2 regions of the Desulfurispirillum alkaliphilum genome follow, and region 1 is predicted to be linked to the other one. Evidence: riboswitches for the same ligand, from Rfam matches in the RefSeq annotation. Region 1 holds a riboswitch; the other holds the start of a gene.
The links. A riboswitch is a leader RNA that binds a small molecule or an ion and turns the genes downstream of it on or off. The one in region 1 is predicted to bind S-adenosylmethionine.
Positions count from the first base shown of each region.

Region 2: another riboswitch for S-adenosylmethionine. It lies ahead of metX (homoserine O-acetyltransferase MetX); the one in region 1 lies ahead of ACZ46I_RS06485 (trans-sulfuration enzyme family protein).

Region 1 covers NZ_AP042405.1:1,426,675-1,434,568, reverse strand. The annotation lists gene mdh (malate dehydrogenase) at 1-804, opposite strand, end outside; gene ACZ46I_RS06500 (NADP-dependent isocitrate dehydrogenase) at 855-3,083, opposite strand; gene ACZ46I_RS06495 (coproporphyrinogen-III oxidase family protein) at 3,412-4,494, opposite strand; gene ACZ46I_RS06490 (tetratricopeptide repeat protein) at 4,495-5,376, opposite strand; SAM riboswitch class I at 6,280-6,397, shown strand; gene ACZ46I_RS06485 (trans-sulfuration enzyme family protein) at 6,465-7,610, shown strand.
Region 2 covers NZ_AP042405.1:2,871,576-2,879,469, reverse strand. The annotation lists gene ACZ46I_RS12910 (response regulator) at 1-1,113, shown strand, start outside; gene ACZ46I_RS12905 (sigma-54 interaction domain-containing protein) at 1,122-2,507, shown strand; gene ACZ46I_RS12900 (hypothetical protein) at 2,579-2,881, shown strand; gene ACZ46I_RS12895 (tRNA (5-methylaminomethyl-2-thiouridine)(34)-methyltransferase MnmD) at 2,862-3,704, shown strand; gene metX (homoserine O-acetyltransferase MetX) at 3,811-4,923, opposite strand; SAM riboswitch class I at 4,983-5,086, opposite strand; gene ACZ46I_RS12885 (helix-turn-helix transcriptional regulator) at 5,239-6,204, shown strand; gene ACZ46I_RS12880 (hypothetical protein) at 6,440-6,979, opposite strand; gene ACZ46I_RS12875 (winged helix-turn-helix domain-containing protein) at 6,976-7,305, opposite strand; gene ACZ46I_RS12870 (3'-5' exonuclease) at 7,664-7,894, shown strand, end outside.

The DNA of each region.
Region 1 (7,894 bases):
CTCGCCTTCCAGCAGAGCACACACGGGCAGCAGACGCTTCTGGTCGCCCAGGATCGCCTCGACCATGGCGATGGCAGAGGAAGCGGGAGAGTAGAACGCGGAGCCATTGCCCAGCAGCTTGACCACTTCGCCACCGGCACCTTTGGTGCGCTCGACCATGGCAGTCATCACTTCTTCCACTTTACGCATGTCGCCGTTGTACTTTTTCTTCAGCAGTTCATAAACGGGGATACCGTTGACGTTGGCATAGCGCTTGATGGGCACCATGGTGTCGCCGTGTCCACCCAGAACCATAGCGTTTACGTCTTTGACGGAAACACCCAGCTCCCACGCGATAAAGCAGGAGAAACGAGCAGAGTCAAGGACACCCGCCATACCCATGACGCGCTCCTTGGGGAAGCCGGTGATGCGCTGGCACAGGGTAACCATGGCGTCCAGAGGGTTGGAGATGACGATGACAAATGCATTGGGGGCATACTGCTTGATGCCTTCAGAAACCTGCTTCATGATCTTGGCGTTGGTTGACAGCAGGTCGTCGCGACTCATACCGGGCTTGCGGGGCAGGCCAGCGGTAACGATAACCACATCGGAACCGGCAATGTCTTTGTAGTCACTGGTTCCCTTGAGGTCGGCATCGAAGCCATCAACGCGGTTTGCCTCGGCAAGGTCAAGCATCTTGCCCTGGGGCATTCCCTCAACGATGTCAAACATGACAACGTCGCCGAGCTCACGCAGGGCGCACAGTTGGGCGAGTACGCCGCCAATCTGGCCGCCACCGATAAGAGCGATCTTCTTACGAGCCATTTTCCACTCTCCTTGGAATAGAATTTTCATCTGGATATTACTTACACCTTTTACGCAAGTGAGTCCACTATAGCGTTAAAAGTTGCACTAGGACGCATAGCTTTGGTGGTCTTCTGGGCATCGGGGTGGAAGTAGCCACCGATATCCATGGGCTTGCCCTGGGCACCGATCAGCTCTTCGTTGATCTTGGCTTCATTGTCCTTGAGCTGCTTGGCAACAGGAGCGAAGCGGGCCTGCAGATCTTTGTCGGCGGTCTGAGCGGCCAGTTCCTCTGCCCAGTAGAGCGCCAGGTAGAAGTGGCTGCCACGGTTATCTATCTGACCAACCTTGCGGGCAGGCGACTTCTCGTTTTCGAGAATCTTGCCGACAGCTTTATCCAGGGTGTCTGCCAGAACTTTTGCCTTGGCGTTGTTGAAGGCCGTCGCCACATGCTCCAGGGAAGGTACCAGGGCGCAGAACTCACCCAGAGAATCCCAGCGCAGGTAGCCTTCTTTCACAAACTGCTGGACGTGCTTGGGAGCAGATCCGCCGGCACCGGTCTCAAAGAGGCCGCCGCCATTGAGCAGGGGTACGATGGAGAGCATCTTGGCGCTGGTACCAAGCTCAATAATCGGGAAGAGATCCGTCAGGTAGTCGCGCAGAACGTTACCGGTGACAGAGATAGTGTCAAGGCCCTTACGGAAACGTTCCAGAGAGTAGCGCATGGCATCGCGAGGAGCCAGGATCTCAATGGTCAGTCCAGTGGTGTCGTGATCCTTGAGGTACTTCTCCACCTTCTGAATCAACTGCGCATCATGGGCGCGATTCTTATCAAGCCAGAAGACCGCAGGAGCACCGGAAGCCTTGGCGCGGGTCACGGCAAGCTTTACCCAATCCTGGATGGGCAGGTCCTTGACCTGGCACATTCTGAAGATATCGTCCTTTTCAACCTTCTGCTCAAGCACAACCTTGCCGGACTCGTCCACCACGCGGATAGTTCCGTTGCCGGGGGCTTCGAAGGTCTTGTCATGTGAGCCATACTCTTCGGCCTTCTGAGCCATCAGGCCGACGTTGGAAACACTGCCGATTTTAGTGGGGTCATAAGCGCCATTCTTCTGGCAGTCCTCAACCATTTCCTGATACATGGTAGCGTAGCAGCGGTCGGGGATCATGGCGATACAGTCGTGCAGATCGTCATCGGGGCCCCACATCTTGCCGCCGTCACGGATGACGACAGGCATGGAAGCGTCGACAATGATATCGTTCGGAACGTGCAGGTTGGTGATGCCCTTGCTGGAATCAACCATGGCGAGTTCACAGTTGGTCTTGTAGGTAGCCATCAGGTCGGCTTCAATTTCCTTGCGCTTGGCCTCGGGCAGACTCTTCATCTTCTCGTAGAGATCACCGATACCGTAGTTGGGGTTGAAGCCCAGCTCCTTGATGGTGGCAGCGTGCTTTTCCAGGGCGTCCTTGTAGAACACGGAAACACAGTGACCGAACATGATGGGATCGGAAATCTTCATCATGGTGGCCTTCAGGTGCAAGGAGAGCAGTACGCCGTCCTTTTTCGCTTCCTGGATCTGCTCGGCAAAAAACGCGCGCAGGGCAGCCACGTTCATATGGGTGCTGTCGATCACTTCGCCAGCCTGCAGGGCGACTTTTTCCTTGAGCACTTTGCTGGAGCCATCGGCGCCAACAAACTCGATTTTCACGCTGGTGGCAGCGGAAACAGTCGTGGCCGTTTCATGGGCGTAAAAGTCGCCGCCAGCCATGTGGGCCACGCGGGTTTTGGAACCTGCAGGCCAGGGCTTCATGAATTTATGGGGGTTGATCTGGGCGAACTTCTTCACGGAAGCTGCGGCACGGCGATCGGAGTTTCCTTCACGCAGTACAGGATTCACGGCACTGCCCAGAACCTTGCTATACTGCTCCTGAATTTTCTTCTCTTCGTCGTTTTTGGGATTGGCGGGGTAGTCGGGAACCTTGTAGCCCTGAGACTGCAGTTCCTTGATGGCGTCCTGCAGCTGGGGAATAGAGGCGCTGATATTGGGAAGTTTTATGATATTGGCTTCAGGTGTTTTGGCCACTTCGCCCATTTGGCTCAGGTAGTCGGGAATTCTCTGGCCTTCTGTCAGATACTCCGGAAAGTTGGCGAGAATCCTGCCGGCAAGAGAGATATCCCAGGCCTCAACTTCAATGCCCGTGCCTTTGGTAAACGCACGCACAACGGGAAGCAGCGAGTAAGACGCGAGGGCTGGTGCCTCGTCAATTTCCGTCCAAATAATCTTCGATGTTGCCATGTTTTCTCCTTAAAAGGTAAGTCTTCACATACAGTATACTGTATACAATCCACTAAATAAAAAAACGTCTCAGGGAAAGTGTATACCGTTTTAAAGGCGGAAGTGTCAAGTAAAAAGATGTTTGTTTTTCATGGACATAGGGGAGAATACCCCTGAAAAAAAAGGAACTTCCGCCAGCAAATGACCGCCTTTTACAAGGCCCGGCGAGTACCAGTGGCATCCCGAAACAAAGTTTCCATTTCACAGCCCACGCCACCACATCTCTTCCACCAGTCAGTGTCATTTCTTGAGTGCGCAAAGGTTACCAGATACCTCCGGTATACACCGGTTACGGGAAAAAGTGCCCCATGACGTCGCCATAATTCAACCAGAAACGGGGAGCAATACGCCAGCGTCCCTGCGCGCACGCTTCCAGGCAGGCAGCCCATGGGCCCGCCAGCTTCTGCCTCCACGCAGGATACAATTCCTCCAGCACAGCGCCCTCGACGCCATCTGCCGTTCGCATCCCAAGCATGATCCGCTCCCGCAGCAGCTCACTGGCACCGATATACTCCTCAATGCATACCGCAGGCAATCCGTCCTGCTCACAAAATACCCGCAGATCTTCGGGAACGCGATAGCGCACAGACCCGGAAAAGCCGACAGCGCCAGCACCAAGAGCTACATAGGGCAAGCCGCTCCAGTAAAGGCTGTTATGCTGAGAGCGCCGCCCAGGACGGGCAAAGTTGGCGATTTCATACCACTCAAAACCCCTGGCGACAAGGGCGTCGCGAGCGTGACTGAAGGAGTCATGCTGAAAATCACCATCCAGCTCTGCCGACAGGGGATGGCCCGCTTCAAGACTCAACATGTAGACAGAGACATGATCCACAAACTCAAAGGAGGCGAGGTCCCGGAGTACCTGGTCCACCGGCGCACCAGGTACTCCGGCCATAAAGTCTACTGCTACCTCCAGTCCAAGCCGCTGCCCTGCGCGCAGAACCGCCGGAAAGTCCGACGCCATTCGATGCCGCCGCCCAAGCAACTCAAGAACGCGCGGCTCCATCGACTGCACGCCAACACTCACCCGCGTAACATGGGCTGCCCGCAGGTCCCTCAGACAGGCCACATCAACATCAGGATTGCACTCAACGGTCACCTCCATGGGCAGACAGCCAAGACGCTGCTTCAGAATATGTGTTACGGAAGCAAAGAAGGATGGCGGCAGGAGCGAGGGGGTGCCACCACCGAAATAGAGGGTGTAAGGAGGGGAAAGGGCACCGAAATCAACCTGTGTCAGTTGATGGATCAGCGCCCTGGCATAGGACTCACGGGTGCCGCCATCGGCCACCGCCGAATAGAATGTACAGTAGGCGCATTTGCTGCTGCAAAAGGGCACATGCAGATAAACGCCAAACTTCGCCGTTGTCATTTACTGGGTGAGCTGTCGGATCATCTGCTCAGCCAGTGGCAGTACGGGGTGATCGGGGAACATGTTTGCCGTGTAGTTCAGTACATCCAGTGCTTCGGCATACTTGCCCTGTCGCTCAAGGGCGAAGCCCTTTTTCAGATAGGCATCGGGGGTTTTGCTGCCATCGGGATACTGGCGCGTCACCCGGTCAAAGTATTCAAAGGCGCTCACATAATCATTCTGGGCGTAATAAATTTCGCCAATCCAGTAGAGGGAATTATCGGCCAGGTTGGAGGTGGGGAAGTTTTTAAATACCTGATCAAAAGCAATAAGCGCCTGGGGAAACTCGCCAATACGGTAGAAATTCATGGCCTGGTCATACAGGGGAGAGGGATCAGAGCTGTAGTCCTCAAATTCAAACTCCACTACGGGGGCCACGGGACGGGTTTGCTGGGGCTTCGGCGCAGCAGGACCGGTGGACGGCTTCGCCACTTTGGTTGACTTCTTTTCTTCTTCAGCTTTTTTCCTGGCCTCTTCAGCTGCGGCTTCAGCTTCAGCGGCTTTCCTCAACTGCTGCACCTGCTGACGCAGCTGTGCATTCTGGGTCTTTAACTCAGTCATATCCTGATTCGCCGTCGTAGCCATGGAGCGCAGATATTCAACATTCACTGTCAGATTGTTGAGCTGCTGACGAAGGGCCGCGTTTTCATGGGCCAGGTTCTGGTTCACACGGTGCAGATTGCCCACATCCATGCGCAACTGATCCACCTGCACCTGCAAAGGTACCGAATGGGAAGTCGCGGGCTCCTCTGCGCCGCCACGCAGTGCCGCGCAACCCGTCATGGCAGTAACCAGCAGACCTCCACCTATCAAAAAAGCCAGAAAACGCATTCTCTTCTCCATGGCATAACTCCCCGATATACTGAGTGCTGCAAAGACTTTATCAGATTCCATCACGCATTCAAACGATTTTCTCCTATGCGTATCGGCAGTCCAGGCCAAAATCTTCAGTTCCACCATGTTTTCACCCGTGGAAAATATCCATCCCGCGAAACTCTCGCCAGGCGACAATAGAGAACACTCAAGTTCCGCATCTTACCGCCTTGAATTAAGACATCACGATAATGATATTTACCACCTGAAAACAGTATTAACCTTGCATACTTAGCTCATCTGATATTTCTCTTTTCGTTTCGTAACCATTCACGGCTACCCTGCGTTTTTTTCAGCAGGAGCGCCAGTATTCCGAGAGCGAGCCCGGATGGCGAGCGGCAGAGACGTAGGTCCTCGGACGAAAGTGAGCGTCTCTGGGAGGAATGCTGGCGCGAGTACCAACACACACTTCGTTTCTAGATATTGTCCTTTTTGACCGCGCAAAAATGCGCCCCCCCGAACGCCCGTTTTTCCGGCTCGCCTGACCCCTGCCTCCCTGCAGCGCTGCCGGACCACTCACTTCCTGTGAGTGTCCTGTTCAGGTCTTGCCAGCCAGGCGTCACACTCACCGGACGGGCTCAGGGGCGAACGGCCTGTTTCTGCATCACCCCGTGTACTGGTCCAAAGTGGCAAAAAACTCATTAACAAGATGAAGGTAATGTCAAGAGACGCAGCCTGAGCAGAGCTATTTCCGCCATTCCAGCATGACATCAGTGTCGGCGCCGATAACCTGCCGTTTCGGGGTGCGAACGTTGAGATAGAACTTGAAATATCTGCATTATAAGAAAAAACAGAATCTCTAGTATTTCGCTTGAAATTATAGTTTCTCCTTGACATTTTCCGCAGCGCCCCCTATCCTCTGCCCACTTGACGTCTTTATCAAGAGTGGCGGAGGGACAGGCCCGCAGATGCCACAGCAACCATCCTGGCACCACCAGTGCAGGGGATCGGTGCTAATTCCTGGCCATAGGCACTATGGCGAAGATGAGGACGGTGCCGGTTTTTTTGCCCAAAACCCCACCTACTCATCCCCAAACCACCCAAAGGGGGATGAATCCATGACCACACAGCAGCTTTCCACCCAGACTATCCACATTGGCGTCGGTAAAGACAGCGCCACCGGTGCCATCAGCTACCCCATTTACCCCAGCGCCACCTACCGCCATCCCGCTGTCGGCCAAAGCACCGGCTTCGACTACACCCGCTCCGGCAACCCCACCCGCAACACCCTGGAAGCAGGACTGGCAAACCTGGAAGGCGGCGCCCGCGCCCTGACCTTTGCCTCGGGCATGGCCGCCCTGACCACCCTCTTTCTGCACTTCAAAAGCGGTGACCATGTCATCGCCTCCCAGGACATCTACGGCGGAACCTACCGCCTGCTGAGCATGGTCCTCAATAATCTGGGCATCAGCGCCACCTACGTGGACACCACCGATGCCAGCGCGGTCAGTGCCGCCATCACACCCGCCACCCGCGCCCTGCTGGTGGAAACTCCCGGCAATCCCCTCATGGGCATCAGCGACCTGGAAGCCCTGGGAAGAATCTGCCTGCAGCACCAGATTCTCTTTCTGGTGGACAACACCTTTATGACCCCCCTGCTGCAAAAGCCCTTCGCCTTTGGTGCCGACGTGGTCATCCACAGCGGCACCAAGTACCTGGGCGGCCATAACGACCTGTGCTCTGGCGTACTGGTGGCACGCACCGCCGAAATGGGCGAACGCCTCTACTTCCTGCAGAACTCCACCGGCGCCATCCTGCCCCCCCAGGACAGCTGGCTGCTGCTGCGCAGCCTGAAAACCCTGCCCCTGCGCATGGAGCGCCACTGCCATAACGCCCTGCAGGTTGCCCAGTGGCTGCAGCAGCACCCCAGCGTCCAGACCGTCTACTATCCCGGCCTGGCAAGCCACCCCGGCCACACCCTCGCCAGACGCCAGGCCAGCGACTTCGGCGGCATGCTCTCCTTCCGCGTGAAAGACAAAAGCATTGCCCACAACGCCCTCGCCCGCTTACAACTGATCAGCTTCGCCGAAAGCCTGGGCGGCGTGGAAAGCCTCATGACCCTCCCCGCCATCCAGACCCACGGCGACATCCCCGAACCGGAACGCCTGAGACTGGGCATTGACGAATGCCTGCTGCGCCTCTCCGTCGGGGTGGAGGATGTACAGGATATTATCGCCGACCTCAAGCAAGCATTAAACCAATAAAAATGACCTCACACAAAGGCCACAAAGACACCAAGGAAAGACCGCGAGAAGCATGGCTATTTCCATGCTCTCCCCCTGAGCCCGTCCGGTGAGTGTGAAGCCTGGCTGGTAAGACCCGCACGGGACACCTGCAGGAAGCAGGTGGTCCGGCAGAGCTGCAGGGATGCAGGGGTCAGGCAACGCAAAGAGACCCAGGTGCAAGGCGCGGGCAAAGCCAGGAGCGAGGCGTACTCCCTGTACGTCGCAGTGACGAGCGATGACCGGCAACGCAGCAGATGGGCCTT
Region 2 (7,894 bases), 1.4 Mb from region 1:
CAGGTCGCCAAGCGCTATAAAACCTCTTTGTCCATGGTTATGCTGGCCATCGATTACCGCGAAGACCTGGAAAACACCATGGGCCGCGAAAGCTCCGACGAGGTGCTGCTGGAACTGACGGGACTGATCCAGAAAAATATCCGTGGCTTTGATCTCCTGGGCCGCTGGGATGAGGAAGAGCTGGTGATCATCGCCCCCAACAGCACCCTCACCGTCGTCCAGAACCTGTGCCACCGCCTGCGCGAGATAATCGCCAGGCACCGCTTCCCCTTTGTGGAGGACATCACCTGCAGCTATGGCATCGCTCAGATGGGCTCCGATGAAGACGCCGCTTCCCTCAGCCGCAAGGTCTTCGATGCCCTGGATACTGCCCGTGCCCATGCCCGGAACACCATCGTCAGCGCTCCCTCCATGGAAGTGGTCAGCTCCGACCTGGAAGCCCTGAAAGAAAATGAAATGATTATTCGCAGCTTCGACCTGGTCAAGGCCAAAAATCAGGAAGTGACCTTTTTCAACCTCTTCAAGGGCATGTCCATTTCCGGCAGCGCGCGGGTCAGCCTGGTATCGGAAAATGAAGTGGAATTTGCCCTGCCCCAGAAGCAGTTTCTGGCGGTCATTTCGGAAAAGCGGGCCTTCATCGAGAGCGATTTTTTCGCCAAGCCTGTTCAGGCGCGGGTCAAGCGCTTTAACAAAGACGAGAGCCGCGTGATCCTGCGCGACTTCTCCTTTGAGGAAAACAGTGCCAAAAAGCGGCAGTATGTGCGGGTGCAGGTGCCGGATCGGGTGCGCCTGAGCCTGGAATACGATGGGAAGACGCTGCAGGAGAGGATATTCGATATCTCCCTGGCGGCCCTGGCCTTCTACACCTCCCAGACCGAATGGCTGCGTGAAGGCATGGATGCCAGCGTCAGGGTGCAGCTCCACCGCGCCACAGATGGCCAGGAGAGCCAGATTTCCACCAAAGGGCGCATTTACCGCATCGAAGGCGAAGGCAAGATCAGCAAAGTGGTGGTCATGCTCCAGTCCGACACCCAGAGCCGTGAAACCCTGAAGGAATACATTGCCCAGCGCCAGATAGAAATTGTCCGCGAGTTGAACAATTCCATCGTCTGAAGAGAATCATGAACGAACTGCAGAAATTTACCGATCCCTATAATCAGCTCTCCTCCATGGTGGACAGTATTCCCGATATCATGCTGGAAGCCCTGGATGAGCGGCGCCTGCGGGTCGTGGTATGCGCCAACTGGGTCCGCAAGCTCCTGGCAGACGAAGAGATCCTGGAGCCCGGTACCGTGCTGCCGGATTCCGCCGACACCAGCCAGCTGCTGCGCCTGGCCCGCGAAGTGTGCCAACAGCAGCAGTCCCAGCGCAACACCATCCTGCAGATCCACGATCAGGTGCTGGTGGTCCTGGCCCAGTACTTTGCCGCCTCCGAGGAGAACACCCACCCGCTGGTCATCATGCGCCTGCACGACATTACCCACATCGGCTATGACGAAACCACCCGCAGATACCGCAGCGATTTCTTTGGCATTATCGGCAAAAGCTCAGCCATGGTGGACATCTTCCGGCGCATTGAACTGTACAGCAAGACCCACTCCAATATCCTCATTACCGGCGAAACCGGAACCGGCAAGGAACTGGTAGCCCAGGCCATTCACCAGCTCAGTCGCTTTCGTGGCGAATTCGTGGCCCTCAACTGCACCGCCCTGAGCGATACCCTGATCGAATCGGAACTCTTCGGCCATGAGCGCGGAGCATTTACCGGTGCCCATCGCACCCACCGGGGAAAATTTGAGCGGGCCGACCATGGCACCCTCTTTCTGGACGAAATCGGCGATATGCCCCTGCACACCCAGGGCAAACTGCTGCGCGTTCTGGAGGACGGCATGGTGGAGCGGGTTGGCGGAGAGTCCACCTTTGCCGTCGACGTGCGCATCGTGGCTGCCACCAATGTTCCCCTGGAACAGGCCATCCAGGAAAAGCGCTTCCGCGCCGACCTGTTCTATCGCCTGGCCGTGCTGCGTATCCATATCCCGCCCCTGCGTCAGCGCCGCGAAGACATCCCCCTGCTGGTAAGGCACTTTATCAGCCGCCTCAACCAGAAATACGCCTCCATGGGCAAGCGGGTGCTGGAAATATCCAGCGAAGCCATGGCCATCATGACCAACTACACCTGGCCCGGTAATGTGCGGGAGCTGTCCAACGTCATTGAACGGATCTTCATTGAAACCCCTTCTGCCGTCATCACTGCCGAAGCCATGCGCAGCTGGGTGGAAGAGAAAATGCGCATTGTGGAAGAAGCCTCCTGTCGCCCGCCTCTGGACGCACCCCGTCAGATATCGGACACCGCCGGCCTGCCCCTGGGCAGCCGGAACATCGAACGCCAGCACATCGTGGAGGCGCTGGCGCAGGCCGGTGGCAACAAAACCCAGGCTGCGCGGTTACTGGGAGTAGACAAATCGACTCTTTACCGCAAAATGAAACGTTTTGCTGTTCAACCCTGAAATATTATGGTAATTTCCCAAAATACCAGATTTCCTTATGGAATAAGGTACAGCCGCTTTAAGGATTATGTATGCGCATTGACGTAAATGGCAATCAGATAACCATATACGGGAATATTAAAACCATCAGTGACCATGAGTCCATCAAAACGACTCTGGACGAAGTCGTCAAGGCGCAGAAGGAAATAGTCATCATACTGCCCGAGTCGTCCACGATTATTTCGTCGGTGATCGGCTATTTCATCAAGCTCATCTTCATGAAAAAGGTGCAGATCAACGTCAAAGTCGGCAACGACAACCTGTATCAGATGCTCCAGGAGCTGGAACTGCTCAAGGTACTCAACGTCAGCAAATTTGAGCCCCAGCAGTCCTGACCCCTTTTCCATGCAGCAGCACACCACGGCAGCCCCCAGTGCGGACGGCACCTTCACCCGCTACTCCCCCTTATTTGACGAACACTACCACTCCACCCGCGACGGCGCCTGGCTGGAGTCGCTGCAGAAGCATGTCCTGCCCGGCCTGCAACTGAGCCACGCCCTGGAGCGTCCGCGCATCAGGGTGCTCGACATCTGCTTTGGCCTTGGGCTCAACAGCCTGGCCACCCTGTGGTACCTGGAACAGCAGCAGTATCAGGGCCATGTGCACATCATCGCCCCGGAGTTCGACCGCGAGCTCATCGCCAGCCTGCCCGCACACCCGTACCCCCAGCACCTGAACCACTACCGCCCCCTGATAGAGGAACTCAGCCGCACCCTGTGCCATACATCGCAGCGATGCCAGGTGGAAATTCTGCCCGGCGACGCCCTGCAGAGCCTGCCACGACTTGATCATGGCAGTATCGACATCGTCTATCAGGACCCCTTCAGCCCCGCCAAGAACCCCGAACTGTGGACCCGTGAATACTTCGCGCTGATCGCAGCGCTCATGAAGGACACTGGCCTGCTGACCACCTACTCCCAGGCCACCCCCGTGCGCATGGGGCTTTCTGAAAACGGATTCCTGATCTACGACTTCCACAACCAGCAGCCCGGCATTCGCCGCAGCACCATCGCCAGTCGCATCCCCCTGCAGGACATGACCCCCATCGACATGGAGCGCAAAAAGGAGCGCAGCCCCTTGGCGCGCTCCTATCGTGACCCCGGCCTGACCGGCAACCGGCTGCAAATTCTGCAGCGGTTTCAGACCAGCAGCGGATAAGAAATTTTTTTACCACGCAATGCACGAAAAGCGCGAAGGGAAAAGAGCTTCTGAGCCTCAGGTTCTTCGCGCATACTTCGTGTATGTTTTGTGGTTACAGAATCCTTCAACTCCCGATAAAACTCTCCAGCACCGGATTCAGCACATGGTAGTCCACCAGGAAGCCATCGTGGCCCACATCGGACTCCATTTCATAGTAGGACACGCTGACCCCCTCCTCGTGCATTACCCGGAAGAGCTCCTCGCTCTCCCAGGGAGGGAAGAGCATGTCGCTGGCGATGGAAACCACCAGGGTACGCGCCCTGATGCGCGAGAGAATCTCCCGGTACCCGTTGCCCATGCCCACGTCGAAAAGATCCATCGCCTTGGTGATGTACAGGTAGCTGTTGGCATCGAAGCGCTTGGCAAAATTATAGCCGTTGTAATTCAGGTAGGACTCCACCTGGAATTCGCCGAAAAAGTCATAGAGGCCGTCATTCTTCTTGAAGTCCCGACCGAATTTGCGCTGCATGGAATCATAGCTCAGGTAGGAGATGTGGCCCATCATGCGGGCGATGCTCAGGCCGTCCACCGGCCCCGCCCCATCGGGGTAGTTGCCGTTTTTCCAGTTGGGGTCGCGCATGATAGCCTGGCGGCCCACCTTGTTCATGGCCAGCGCCTGGGCGGAAATACGCCCCGTGGCGGCAATCACGATGGCCCGCTCCAGCTTTTCCGGATAACTGATGGCCCATTCCAGCACCTGCATTCCCCCCAGGGAGCCCCCGATAACCGAATGCAGACGCTCGATCTGAAAGCACTGCTTCAGAAAGAGCCACTGGGCGTGCACCATGTCCTTGATGGTGACCACCGGGAACTGGATATCGTAGCGGCGGCCTGTGAGGGGATTGATGGAGCGGGGGCCCGTCGTGCCGTTGCAGCCGCCCAGGATATTGGAACAGATGATGAAGTATGTATTGGTGTCCAGCGTCTTTCCCGGACCGATCACGTCATCCCACCAGCCGGGCTTCTGATCGTCGGGAGAGTGGTAGTGAGCCGCGTGGGCGCTTCCCGTCAGCGCGTGACAGACCAGGATGGCATTGCTCTTGTCGGCATTGAGGGTGCCGTAGGTCTCGTAGGCGATGGACACCTCAGGCAGAATACGCCCCGACTCCAGAAAGAAGCCCTTTTCGCCCAGATGAAGACGGAAATTCCGCGCCTGAACCAGTATTTTTTCATCCATGGAAAACTCCAGAAAAAAACCTCTGACTGCAAGACAGTCAGAGGTTTGAGTACCGGCTGAGCTCATCTTCCAGTCAAGTGACTGAGGGATTTAGCACCTTTTCCGTACAAGAAGGTTGCTGTAGCTTCACAGGGCCCGTTCCCTCCACTACTCATGATGAATATTATTGGGCGTTTATAACAGGGAAAATCGGGCAGGTCAAGGCCTGGAAGTAACGACGGACATTCCGCCTTGCAATCTCCGGCAAAGTACGGTCAAATGTGAACCGTATTGCGCGTCCCATTTTGTTCACCCATGTACCAGCAAGGGGCAGCCATGTCCGACACCCGCGCACTGGAACACTACTGCTGGTTTCACCAGCAAACCCGGCAACGAGCCTATCCCAACGCCACCACCCTGGCCGCACAGTTTGAAATCTCCACCCGCACCGCCCAAAGGCGCATTGAAACCATCCGCGACCGCTTCGGCGCGCCCCTGGAATATGACCACCAGCACAAAGGCTATTCCTACACCGATCACAGCTACCAACTCCCGCCCCTGTGGCTCAGCCAGAACGAACTGCTGTGCTGGCTCATCGCCCGCAATATGCTGGAATCCGCCACCGCAGGCCACGCCAGCCGCGCCCTGGCCGCCTTTGAAACCCGACTCTTCCGGGAAAACAGCATCCACCCCCTCAACCCGGAACAACTGCGAAACCTCTTTTCCAGCCAGTACACCAGCCTGGCCCCCTGCAACCCCGACACCTTCAACGCCGCCACCCACTCCCTGCTCCTGAGCCGAACGCTGAGCATCGACTACCACTCGCCCCAGGATAACCAGCACACCACCCGCACCATCGAACCCCACCACCTCTTCCACTACCACGGCGCCTGGATACTCGTCGCCTGGTGCCACCTGCGCCACCAGTGGCGCCAGTTTCACCTGGCCCGCATGACCAGCGCCCGCATGGAACCTGAAACCTTTGTGCCCCGCCCCGCCGAACAGTGGCAATCACTGGTCAATCACGCCTATGGCCTCTTTCAGGGCAAACAGACCACTGCCGTGCGCCTGCGCTTCAGCCCCGAAACCAGCCGCTGGATACGCGAACAGCAGTGGCACCCCGCCCAGACCATGCGCGAAGAAACATGCGGAGCCGTGGAACTCAGCTTTCCCGTCGCCGACCTGCGCGAAATCAAAATGCGCGTGCTCTCCTACGGAGCCGAAGTGGAAGTCCTTGAACCCGTGGAACTGCGGGACATGATCCTGATGGAAGCAAAAAAGATGGTGGGTGAGAGCGAGTAGCGAGTAGAGGGAAGTGAGTAGGGGGAAAAGCTATTGCCAAAGCGAAGCCGAATTCTTTTCTTCAGATGGACGCAGATTTGCGCAGATTTTTGATAAGTCAACATCTCACCGCAGACCCTCTTCCCCTCCCCTGGAGGGGTGGCACGAAGCGACGGGGTGGTAGGCCCGCAAGCCGGTGCGAAGATCCCTTTGTGCTGAAAGCCATGAGTAGTTGTGGCGAGAACTACTCGTGGCTTCACTGTTGACGACGCTTAAGCTCATTCGTAAATTGTATATATTGTTCACTGCAACCTTCTCTGGCTGACCAATAGTGCACATTTTCAAGGTCAATTTCTTTTGCCATGGCAACCAGCAGTGCTTGCTCAAGGCTTTGCAGGTCACCCCAGTGGTAGAAGGCCAGACGGTCTTTGACACAATCAGTGGGCGATAAAAGTCGAAGTTGTCCCAATGGAGTGTCTATCGCATACACATCGGTGATATTTTCATCCCCGATTCCCAGGGGACCAGCAGGGAATTCGATGAGGTATGGTGACTCGTTGTGCACAAAATAGCGATGATGTTCACTGAATCCCAGGCTTTCCATGACGCTACGCAGTTTCTTCCGTGGGGTAATATAGCAGTCAATAAGGTCAATATCATACGACATGTACTTGTTTTCGGCGTAAATCATCACGCAGGCACCACCGGAGAGTACGACTTCTATACCCTGACGATACAGGGCATCACACACCCACGCACTCAGTTCAAGCGCAGACATCTCTGCCACAGGCTTCATAGTGGCTTGCCTTTGCGTCTTGGGCGTGCTCTCACCATTGTGAGGCGTTCGCGTTCTGCTGCCGGGTAATATTCAAAAGCTTTGGCAAGAAGGTTTTCAAGCTCATTCAGAAACGCATATCGAGGATTCAGTTCAAATACTCGTGTGCGCCCGACACTACGAGAGATCAGAACACCACCAAGCTCCAGGTTTTCCAGTGTCTTTTGAACTGCACTGAGTGACAAACCGAAGAACGTACAAATTTCCCGCGCATAACCACTTTTTCGGATAAGGAGGAAAAGCAGTACCTTTTCTTTGGAAGCTGCACCAAAAATTGCTTCAAGCATATAACCTCCAATTTAAGTTATATGACCTGTATATTCGGTCATGTGACCGAATATGTCAATCGTTCATTGAGGTACGTGAAAGCAACAGACTGTGTGAAGACCTGGAGTTATCTTAGCAGCCTGTTAGGGGGGAAGATCAAACAACCGTATTTTTTCCGCAGATAGACGCTGATTTGCGCAGATTTTTTAAAAAGTCAACATCTCACCGCAGACCCTATTCCCCTCCCCTGGAGGACGGGGTGGCAGGCCCGCAAGCAGGTGCGAATAACCCTGGCTGCATATACTGTGGAGAGTTATAGCGGATTAAAAAGCAGTATGACAGGTTTTGTCAGAGTGAATGTGGTAGGATGATCTTCATATGAACACATTTGTCGCCATTGATGTGGAAACCACAGGACTCTCTCCCGCCAGAGGGGCGCGGGTGATCGAAATAGCCGCTGTGAAGATGGAGCAAGGGCAAGTGATTGCCGAGTTCTGCAGCCTTATACAGGTTGGCGTGCCGGTTTCCGCAGTAACCACTGGCGTACATGGCATTACCACCGCGATGCTGGCAGGGCAACCCGCGCCAGGGGAAATCTGGCCGCAATTT